Regions from separate parts of the Streptomyces sp. SudanB25_2051 genome, predicted to be linked through region 1. Evidence: riboswitches for the same ligand, from Rfam matches in the RefSeq annotation. Region 1 holds a riboswitch; each other region holds the start of a gene.

Region 1 (2,178 bases):
ATGCGCGGCGGGCCGGGGCGGCTCGGGGGACGGCCCGCGCGGGCGGCCCGGCCCCGGAGGGCGGGCGGCCCCGGGGGGCGGGCCGGGGGCGGGCCGGCTCAGGGGCGCCGGCCCGGTGGGCGGGTCAGCTCAGGTGGAGCTGCTGGCCCGGGTAGATGAGGTCGGCGTCGGCGACGATGTCCTTGTTCAGGTCGAACAGCTTCTTCCAGCCGCCCTTGACGTCCTTCGCGGCGGCGATGGTGCTGAGCGTGTCGCCGGCCTTGACCTTGTACTCGCCGTCGCCCTTCTCGACCTTCTCGCCGGTCGGGGTGGTGACGGTCTTCGACTCGGCCTTCGGCGCGGCGGCCTTCGGCTGCGCCGTCTCGGCCTTCGGCGCGGTGCGCTGCTCGCTGCGCGTGGTGGGCTGCTCGGCGGTGCGCTCGGGGGCGCCGCCGTACGGGGTGCTGGACAGGCCGACGCCGCAGGACGGCCAGGCGCCCTTGCCCTGGCCCGCGAGGACCTTCTCGGCGATGGCTATCTGCTGGGACTTGCTGGCCTTGTCGGCGGTGGGGGCGTACTGCGTGCCGCCGTACGCGGCCCAGGTGGAGGCCGAGAACTGCAGGCCGCCGTAGTAGCCGTTGCCGGTGTTGATGGACCAGTTGCCGCCGGACTCGCACTGCGCGACGCGGTCCCACTCGGCGGCGGTCGCGGCACTGGCGGACGTGGCGCCCATCAGCGGGGCGGCGACGGCCACACCGGTGATGCCGGCGAACGCGGCGAGACGGACGGCCTTGGACGGGCGACGGTGCTTTCCCTTGCCGGAATTCAGCATGGCGAATCTCCTCACCGACGCCTGCGAGGTGAGCTGTCGGGTTCGGGCCTGGTGAGTGCCCGGCCGCGCGCTGGTGGCGCGCGGCTTCACCCCTAGCCGGTCCGGCCGTCTCTCGACGGCAGGGCCCGGCGCTTACCTTGGGTCCCCCGCTCCTGCCTACGGCGCGTGATGCGTCGACTGTTCCCGTCGTCCGGCGGCAGGATTCGGCGTTACCGGTCGGACGGGGCCCGCGGTGGCGAGCGGTATCGACGGTAAGCACAGACCCATGCGGAGATCAAAGACGGACATCCCGGTCAATCCGCCCCTACGCGCCTGCCCCATAAGGGCGTTTGCGCAGGTAGGGGCGGAAACGGACGGACCGGGCGGCGCAGGGGCGCGAGTTGAGGCAAAGAGACTCTTGTCTCACTTCGAAGAAACGGACATTCCTGCCCGTAACTACCCCTCGTTCGCGCCCAGGTCGAGGCTCTGGCCAGGGAGGATGAGGTCGGGGTCGGTACCCACGGTCTCGCGGTTCGCGTCGTAGAGCGCCGTCCAGCCGCCGGGCAGCTCGTGGCTGTCCGCGATGGTCCAGAGGTTGTCGCCGGGCTGGACGGTGTACGTACCGTCCGGGGCGAGCCCGTCGCCCGTACGTGCCGTTCCGTCACCGCGCGAGGCGTGCCTGCCGGATTCGCGGCTCTCGGCCGGATTGCCCGTTCCGGTGGTCTCGTCGGTTCCGCCCGGAAGCGTCGGGACGGCCCCGGCTTCCTCCTTGGCGGGTTCGCCGCGGTGCTTGCCGGTGCCGGTCGCGGGGGTGCCCGTGCCGTCCTCGGCCGCGGAGGCGTCGCCGGGGGCGGTGGGGTCGGTGGAGGGGGCCGCGGGCGCGGTCGGGGAGGCCGTCGCGTCCGGGGTGGCGGGCGCGGTGGGCTCGCCGGGCAGGCCCGCCGCGCCGGAGCCCGTTGAGCCCTCGGTGCCGGCCGGGGCGTCGTCCGGCGTGGTGGGCTGCTCGTCCGGGGCCGGCTTGGCGGCTTCGCCGCCGGTGCCGGTGTCCGCGGTGGCGTCGGGCGTGGCGTCGGGGGCGGTCTCCGCCGGGGCGGATTCCTCGCCGGCGCCGCCGAGGTTCGCGATGGGCGCGCAGGTCTCCCAGGCGGCGGAGCCCTGGGCGGCGTAGACCTTCTCCGCGACGGCTATCTGCTCGGAGCGGCTGGCGAGGTCGGCGCGCGGCGCGTACGCCGTGCCTCCGTACGCCTGCCAGGTCTCCTGCGACAGCTGGAGGCCGCCGTAGTAGCCGTTGCCGAGGTCGGCACTCCACATGCCACCGGTCTCGCATTCGGCGACGCGGTCCCAGGTGGCGGCGTCGGCGGCGGACGCGGTGCCCGCGCCGAGCAGCG
Region 2 (2,178 bases), 1.5 Mb from region 1:
GGCGGCATAGGAGCCGCCGCCCGTACCCGCCGCGCCGCCGCAGAGCCGCGTCGCGCCCTCCGCACCCTCCGGTGCGGGAGCGCTCGCGTCCGGACCGGCCACCGCCCCGGACGCGCCCCCCGGCAGGGCCTCCGTGCCGGAACCCGCACCCGTGCGCTCCCACGCCGGCCCCGGCGGCAACTGCTCCCGGTCGCCGGCCGTCACCCGGTGCAGCACGGCCCGCGCCTCCGCGAGCTTCGCGCGCGTGGTCCGCTTCGCCGCCCGGAGCGACGCCTGCGCGTCGGCCGGCTGCCGCTCCGGCGCCGCCTCCGCCCGCCCGGCCGGGTACTCGCCCGCCCGCCCCCGCGGCTCCGCGGGCAGGTCCAGCGGCCGGGCCCGGTCCCCGGCCGCCGTCGAAGCGTCCGGGAGCGGCAGCGACGCCCTCGGGCCGAGCGCCCCCGGACGGGTGCGCGGCGCCCCGGCCGGCGCCGCGTCGACCGCGCGCGGCTGCGCGCCCGCGGCGTCCCCGGGCCGGTGGTTCCTGCCGGCCGCCGTACCGGCCTGCCGGTACAGGTCGTCGACCTTCCGCTGGACCTCCTCGACGCTCGGTTTGCCGGCCGGAGCCGTACCGGCCGCCGGAGCGGCGGCCGCGCTCTGCGCCGACAGCAGGGTCACGGACGCCACGGCGGCCGTGGTGAAACCGACAGCGGGGGACTGGGCACCGATGATGCGTGCGGTGCTCCGGCTGCGCGGCTTGCGATGCGATGCCAAGGCTCGGCATCTCCTTCCATGGACCGCCTACCGGGTTAGCTGACGGGTTCGGGCGCGAACGGAAGGTGCCCTACGGCCCCGCCGCGGCAGCGGCGTGAGCCGATTCACCCCGGTGGTACTGGGTGGGTCCCCGGCTCCGGAGGGTGCGCGCGCCTGCCGTGGGCGGGCAGGCGGCGGCGCGCCGGATTCGGCGGGGGCGGCCCGGTCGGCGCGGGTCGCCGAAACGGGGGACGGGCCGCTCGTGCGAGCACGCTAGCCAACCCGCGGCGGGGCTGTGAAGGACGTCGCGCGATATGCCCGATACGTTTCCGTGTCCTGGCCGTAACCGGCGTCCTCACCCGTACGCGGCCGCTGCCGGCACCCGTGCGCCCGCGCACCGTCGCTTCCGCGTCGCTGAGCGTGAGGGTCCGCGTTCCGGCCCGGCCTGTCAGTGGGGCCGCCTAGACTCGGTAGGCGATGAGCAGCCTCTTTGACGACAGCTTCCTGGCGGATCTCCGCAACCACCCCGCGGAGGAGCCCCCGCCGCCCGAGGACTCCGAGGTCCCCCCGGCCGCGGAGGAGGTCCCGTACGACCTCTTCGAGGGGAAGTTCGACGTGCCCCCGGCCCGCGACCCGTACTACCGGGACGGCTCGCCCCGCCCCGTCGTGAGCCCGGAGGCCCTGCTCGACGGGTTGAACGAGCAGCAGCGCGCCGCCGTCGTCCACCACGGCACGCCGCTGCTGATCGTCGCCGGCGCGGGCTCCGGCAAGACGCGGGTGCTCACCCACCGCATCGCCCATCTCCTCGCCACGCGCCATGTGCACCCCGGCCAGATACTGGCGATCACGTTCACCAACAAGGCCGCGGGCGAGATGAAGGAGCGCGTCGAGCAGCTCGTCGGCCCGCGGGCGAACGCCATGTGGGTCATGACGTTCCACAGCGCGTGCGTGCGCATCCTGCGCCGCGAGTCGAAGAAGCTCGGCTTCACCTCGTCGTTCTCGATCTACGACGCCGCCGACTCCAAGCGCCTGATGGCCCTGGTCTGCCGCGATCTGGACCTCGACCCGAAGCGGTATCCGCCGAAGTCGTTCAGCGCCAAGGTCTCCAACCTCAAGAACGAGCTCATCGACGAGGAGACCTTCGCCGACCAGGCGGCCGACGGCTTCGAGAAGACCCTCGCCGAGGCGTACCGGATGTACCAGGCGCGGCTGCGCGAGGCCAACGCCCTGGACTTCGACGACATCATCATGACGACGGTCCACCTGCTCCAGGCGTTCCCCGACGTCGCCGAGCACTACCGCCGCCGCTTCCGCCACGTCCTCGTCGACGAGTACCAGGACACCAACCACGCGCAGTACACGCTGGTGCGCGAGCTGGTCGGCCAGCCGGGCGGCGACGACGACCCGGTCCCCGCCGAGCTGTGCGTCGTCGGCGACGCCGACCAGTCG
Region 3 (2,178 bases), 2.1 Mb from region 1:
TGGTGAACGGCTGCTGCGCGGGCGGCGTGGGCCGCCACACCCCGAGGGCCGGCGAGGTGGTGAAGGGGACCTGGGCGCCGAAGCCGTCGTCCTTGCGCAGCGCGACCATGTGGGCCGCCGCGCGGCGGCCGAACTCCACGCCGGCCTTCTCGGCGGGCCCGTCCGGCACCTCGGCGAGCGAGGCGGCGTAGGCGCTCTCCAGCTTCGGCTCGGCCTGGGGGAAGTAGTGGAGCAGCACGTCGTGGGCGGCGGTCGCGGCGGCGGCCACGGAGGACGCCGAACCGGGCCCCCGCTCGCTCCAGCGGTACGGCTCGTAGCGGCCCTCGATGCCGACGACCGCGTTGTACATGCCCGCCGAGACGACGGCGTGCCAGACGGACGTCTCCGACGAGTTCGACTTGCCTTCCGGGTCGACGACCTCGCCCGTGAGCCGGGCCCAGTCGGCGATGACGGCGCCGGGCGCCGAGACGGCGGGTTCCGCCTGTGCGACGGACGCCGGGACCGCGGCGGCGGTGGCGGTCAGCCCCAGCAGCGCGGCTGCGGCGAGGAGGGTCCGGCGCGGTGACATCCTCAGTGGTGTTTTATGCACGATTTCGCCCCTGTTTGGTCAGTTTGCGACATCCTCACCCTCGCGGCCGGGGCGGGAACCGCAACCGCTGCCGGCGGGTCGCGCGCCCGTCCGGGCGCCGGGTCCACCCGAACGGAGGCGACTCCGGACCTATGTCTGATTTGGGGTGTTTGTGAGATTTGCCGACTGGTGGTCAATTGGCGCAATTTTGCGGTGTGGTGAGGGCAACGCCACCGCCGCCCGTAATCCGTGATGTCGGTCACGGCGGTCCGGAGGGGAAATCGCGCGTACGCCGCGCGGTGGTACGGAATTTCGCCGCCACCGGCCCCGGAAATGGATCTTCGCGGGAAATTCCCGGCCTTGTTCCGCCCCGCGGATGTCGTTTACGGTCACCGTCATTCCGGAGGGAACGCCGAATCCTGCCGCCTTCCGGGCTCCAGCACTCACACATTCACGCTCGGCAGGAGCGGGGGAACCAGGTAAGCCGCCGTTCCGGTCATCCGGAACGGCTTGGGGTGAAGTCGCGGGCGACCGCGGCCGGGCATCTCCAGCCCGAACCCGACAGCTCACCTCGCAGGCGTCGGAGAGGAAACGCCCCATGCCCGCACAGGGTAAGCACCGTCGCCCCAAGAGCAGCCGCCTCAGCCGTGGACTCGTCGTCGCGAGCACCGGCGGAGCCGCCCTCGCCCTGCCCCTGACCGGCGCGGCCACCGCCTCCGCCGCCCCGAGCGCGGCCCCCGCCGCGATCTCCGTCGCCGCCCAGGCGCCCGCCGCGGCGCCCGCCGCCGTCAAGGCCGCCAAGACCGTCACGCACACCGTGGTCGCCGGCGACACCCTTTCCGGCATCGCCGCCGAGCACTCCCTGAGCGGCGGCTGGAAGAAGCTCTACGCGGACAACAAGAACGCCATCGGTGACAACCCGTCACTCATCCGTCCGGGTCTGAAGCTCACCGTCGGCGCCAAGGCCCCGGCCGCGGCGAAGGCCGCCGCCGAGCGTTCCACGGCCGTCCGCGCCGACCGTTCCGCCGCCCGCACCGCCGTCGTCCAGACCGCCGTGAAGTCCTATGCCGACAACCTCGACGGCTGGATCAAGGAATCGCTGGACATCATGGCCCAGCGCGGAATTCCCGGCACTTACGAGGGAATTCACCGCAACATCATGCGCGAGTCCTCCGGAAATCCGCTCGCGATCAACAACTGGGACTCGAACGCCGCCGCCGGTACGCCCTCCAAGGGCCTCCTCCAGGTGATCGACCCCACGTTCCGCGCCTACCACGTGCCCGGTACGCCGTTCGACCCGTACGACCCGGTCGCCAACATCACGGCCGCGTGCAACTACGCCGCCGACCGGTACGGCTCCATCGACAACGTCAACGGCCCGTACTGACCCCGACCGCCCGCGGGGCACCCGACGCGCCGACCGACCGGCCCGCCGGGTGCCCCGCGGGCGCCGCGGCCTCCCCGGCGATACGGCCCCGCCGGGGGAGCGGGGCCGTACCACCGGGGACCGGCACGGCCCCGCCGGCCGGCGCGCCCCTGCCGTGGCACCGGCTCCGCCGGGCGCCCGCAGCGGTGCCGCGCCCCTCAGCCGTAGAGCGCCGGGCGCTCCA
Region 4 (2,178 bases), 3.9 Mb from region 1:
CGTAGTCCTTGTGCGCGCCCACCCCCTGGCCGTCCCCCTCCGGCGCCGAACCGGGGTAGCGGACGAGCTTGGTGTGCAGGTGCGGCCGCTCGGCGAACGCGTCGTCGAAGAAGTCGGCGGGCGCGCCCAGCGCGGTCAGCAGCTCCCGCAGCAGCCGGTGCGCCACGGCCGCGAGCCGGTCCTGCCAGTCGAGGACGGCCGTGCGCAGTTCCGGCAGCGCCGCGGGCCACTGGTTGGGCCCCTCCAGCCACAGGTACGCCGGGTCGTCCGGGCCCACCGCGGGAGCGGGGCGTTCGGCGCCCACGTCCAGCTGGTCGCGCCAGTCGGAACGGCCGCCGGTCAGCTCGTGCCCGACGCGCGTGTAGCCCCGGAAGTGCGGCGAGTTCAGATTGCTGAGCGCCAGCCGGTCGGCCTCGGGCAGTGCGAAGAACGCCCTGGTCAGCTCCATGATCCGGGCGATCTCCCGCTCGCTGACACCATGCCCGGTCAGATGCAGGAACCCCACGTCGCGGGCCGCGGCGAGCAAGTCCCGGTGGAACGCCTCGCGGGTGCGCGGGTCGTCGGCGGCGGACAGGTCGATGACGGGCAGGACCGGGGCGGCGGAGGGGGCGGCGGTGGCGGTCGTGGCAGGCATGGTGTGGCTTCCGTTTCGCGTGTGACGAGGCCCTGCTGCCCGAGGATGACGGGAACGCGGCGTACGGAAGGCTCCGGCGGGAGTGTGCCGGGAGGGTGCGTCGCTGCAGGACCGGTGGAGAGGTGGAGAAGGGGAGAAGTCAGTCCTGGCGCAGACAGCTCATGGTCGTGACGCGCACGTAGTCGACGTGTCGGCGCATCACGAGAAGAGTCACCCGGACAGGGTAACGCGCCGCGATCACGAGCGCTCCGAGACGTCCGCCACACACCCCGCGGACACCCCTCCGCAACCCTTCGGCCATCCGCGACACGCCGATCCGGCCAACGGTGAGGAGTCTCACAAAATGCCGATTCCGTTCGAAGATCCCTCCCGAAATGGGTCAAGATCCTTGACGACGACAAGCCCTCGCCGCCGTGGCGAGGCGGTCCGGGCGGACGCCGAGTCCTGCCGCCGTCCGGATCTGGTCGACACGAAGTGGATCGGCAGGAGTGGAGGACCCAGCAGTACGGGACGTGCCCGCCAGGGCCGTTCCTTGGGGTGAAGCCGCGTCAGCGGCCGGGCAACTTCGCAGCCCGAACCCGACAGGTCATCCTTCGCAGGCGGATGACGAAGGGTTGCGCATGACCGCGCAGAATCACGTTCCGTCCAAGCTGTCCCGGACCGGCGCCGTCTCGGCGCTGACCGTCGCCGCCCTCGCCGGCACCCTGCTGGCACCGGGGGCCACCCCCGAGGCGCAGGCGCAGACGGCAGGTCCGTCGTACGCGACGAAGGCCCTCAACGTGGCCGCGTCGAAGAAGGGCTCCCCCTACAAGTACGGGGCCGCCGGGCCGACCCGGTTCGACTGCTCCGGCCTGACGCTGTATGCCTACAAGAAGGCCGGCAAGAACCTGCCGCGCACCGCGCAGCAGCAGTACAACAAGACACGCCACATCTCGGCGTCCAGCCTCCGCAAGGGCGACCTGGTGTTCTTCCACTCCGGCGGCCGGGTGTACCACGTCGGCATCTACGCCGGCAGCAACCGCATCTGGCACTCCCCGAAGGCCGGCTCCGTGGTCAAGCTGGAGCGGCTCTGGACCAGCAAGGTCCTGTTCGGCCGGGTCCGCTGAGACCCCGCGGGGCATGCTCGGTGCCCCGGGTGGCGCCGTGCCGGTATCCCGGACCGCCACCCAGGGCCTGACGGCCGGACAGGCCAGCGCCCTTGTCTCGAACCTGACCGGCCGCCAGGCCCAGGACCCGGCCCCGGACCGGCCCGCGAGGGCTCCGGCACATGAAGTCCCGCCCATGAGTGTGCCCCCGGACCATCATGTCCGGGGGCACGCTTCGAGGGCCGCCTCCGAGGGGTGGGCGGGTCCTACAGTCCCGGCACCAGTCCGAGCACGGGCGCCACCGGGGCGACGACCTGCCGCAGCTGCCCCAGCTGCTGCACGCCGCTGAGCCCGCCGAACTGCTCGGTCACCTTCGGCACCTGGTGGCGGTGGTCCTCGTCGACCCCGCTCGTGGCGAGGTCGTCCACCTGGCTGAGGAGCGAGGGGCCGCCGGGGCCG

Evidence for each region. Region 1 has a riboswitch for cyclic di-AMP ahead of ACSUPT_RS11225 (transglycosylase family protein). Riboswitches for the same ligand answer to the same signal wherever they lie in the genome.
Region 2: it holds a riboswitch for cyclic di-AMP, as region 1 does, so the genes downstream of both, ACSUPT_RS18455 (NlpC/P60 family protein) here and ACSUPT_RS11225 (transglycosylase family protein) in region 1, are expected to answer to the same signal.
Region 3: it holds a riboswitch for cyclic di-AMP, as region 1 does, so the genes downstream of both, ACSUPT_RS01825 (transglycosylase SLT domain-containing protein) here and ACSUPT_RS11225 (transglycosylase family protein) in region 1, are expected to answer to the same signal.
Region 4: it holds a riboswitch for cyclic di-AMP, as region 1 does, so the genes downstream of both, ACSUPT_RS28360 (C40 family peptidase) here and ACSUPT_RS11225 (transglycosylase family protein) in region 1, are expected to answer to the same signal.

The regions. Positions count from the first base shown of each region.
Region 1 covers NZ_OZ186787.1:2,543,294-2,545,471, forward strand. The annotation lists gene ACSUPT_RS11225 (transglycosylase family protein) at 125-811, opposite strand; cyclic di-AMP (ydaO/yuaA leader) riboswitch at 815-985, opposite strand; gene ACSUPT_RS11230 (transglycosylase family protein) at 1,247-2,178, opposite strand, start outside.
Region 2 covers NZ_OZ186787.1:4,079,685-4,081,862, forward strand. The annotation lists gene ACSUPT_RS18455 (NlpC/P60 family protein) at 1-750, opposite strand, end outside; cyclic di-AMP (ydaO/yuaA leader) riboswitch at 759-908, opposite strand; gene pcrA (DNA helicase PcrA) at 1,207-2,178, shown strand, end outside.
Region 3 covers NZ_OZ186787.1:412,072-414,249, reverse strand. The annotation lists gene ACSUPT_RS01830 (vanadium-dependent haloperoxidase) at 1-568, opposite strand, end outside; cyclic di-AMP (ydaO/yuaA leader) riboswitch at 1,003-1,163, shown strand; gene ACSUPT_RS01825 (transglycosylase SLT domain-containing protein) at 1,167-1,955, shown strand; gene ACSUPT_RS01820 (Gfo/Idh/MocA family protein) at 2,153-2,178, opposite strand, start outside.
Region 4 covers NZ_OZ186787.1:6,461,056-6,463,233, forward strand. The annotation lists gene ACSUPT_RS28355 (isopenicillin N synthase family dioxygenase) at 1-634, opposite strand, end outside; cyclic di-AMP (ydaO/yuaA leader) riboswitch at 1,077-1,251, shown strand; gene ACSUPT_RS28360 (C40 family peptidase) at 1,255-1,740, shown strand; gene ACSUPT_RS28365 (hypothetical protein) at 1,986-2,178, opposite strand, start outside.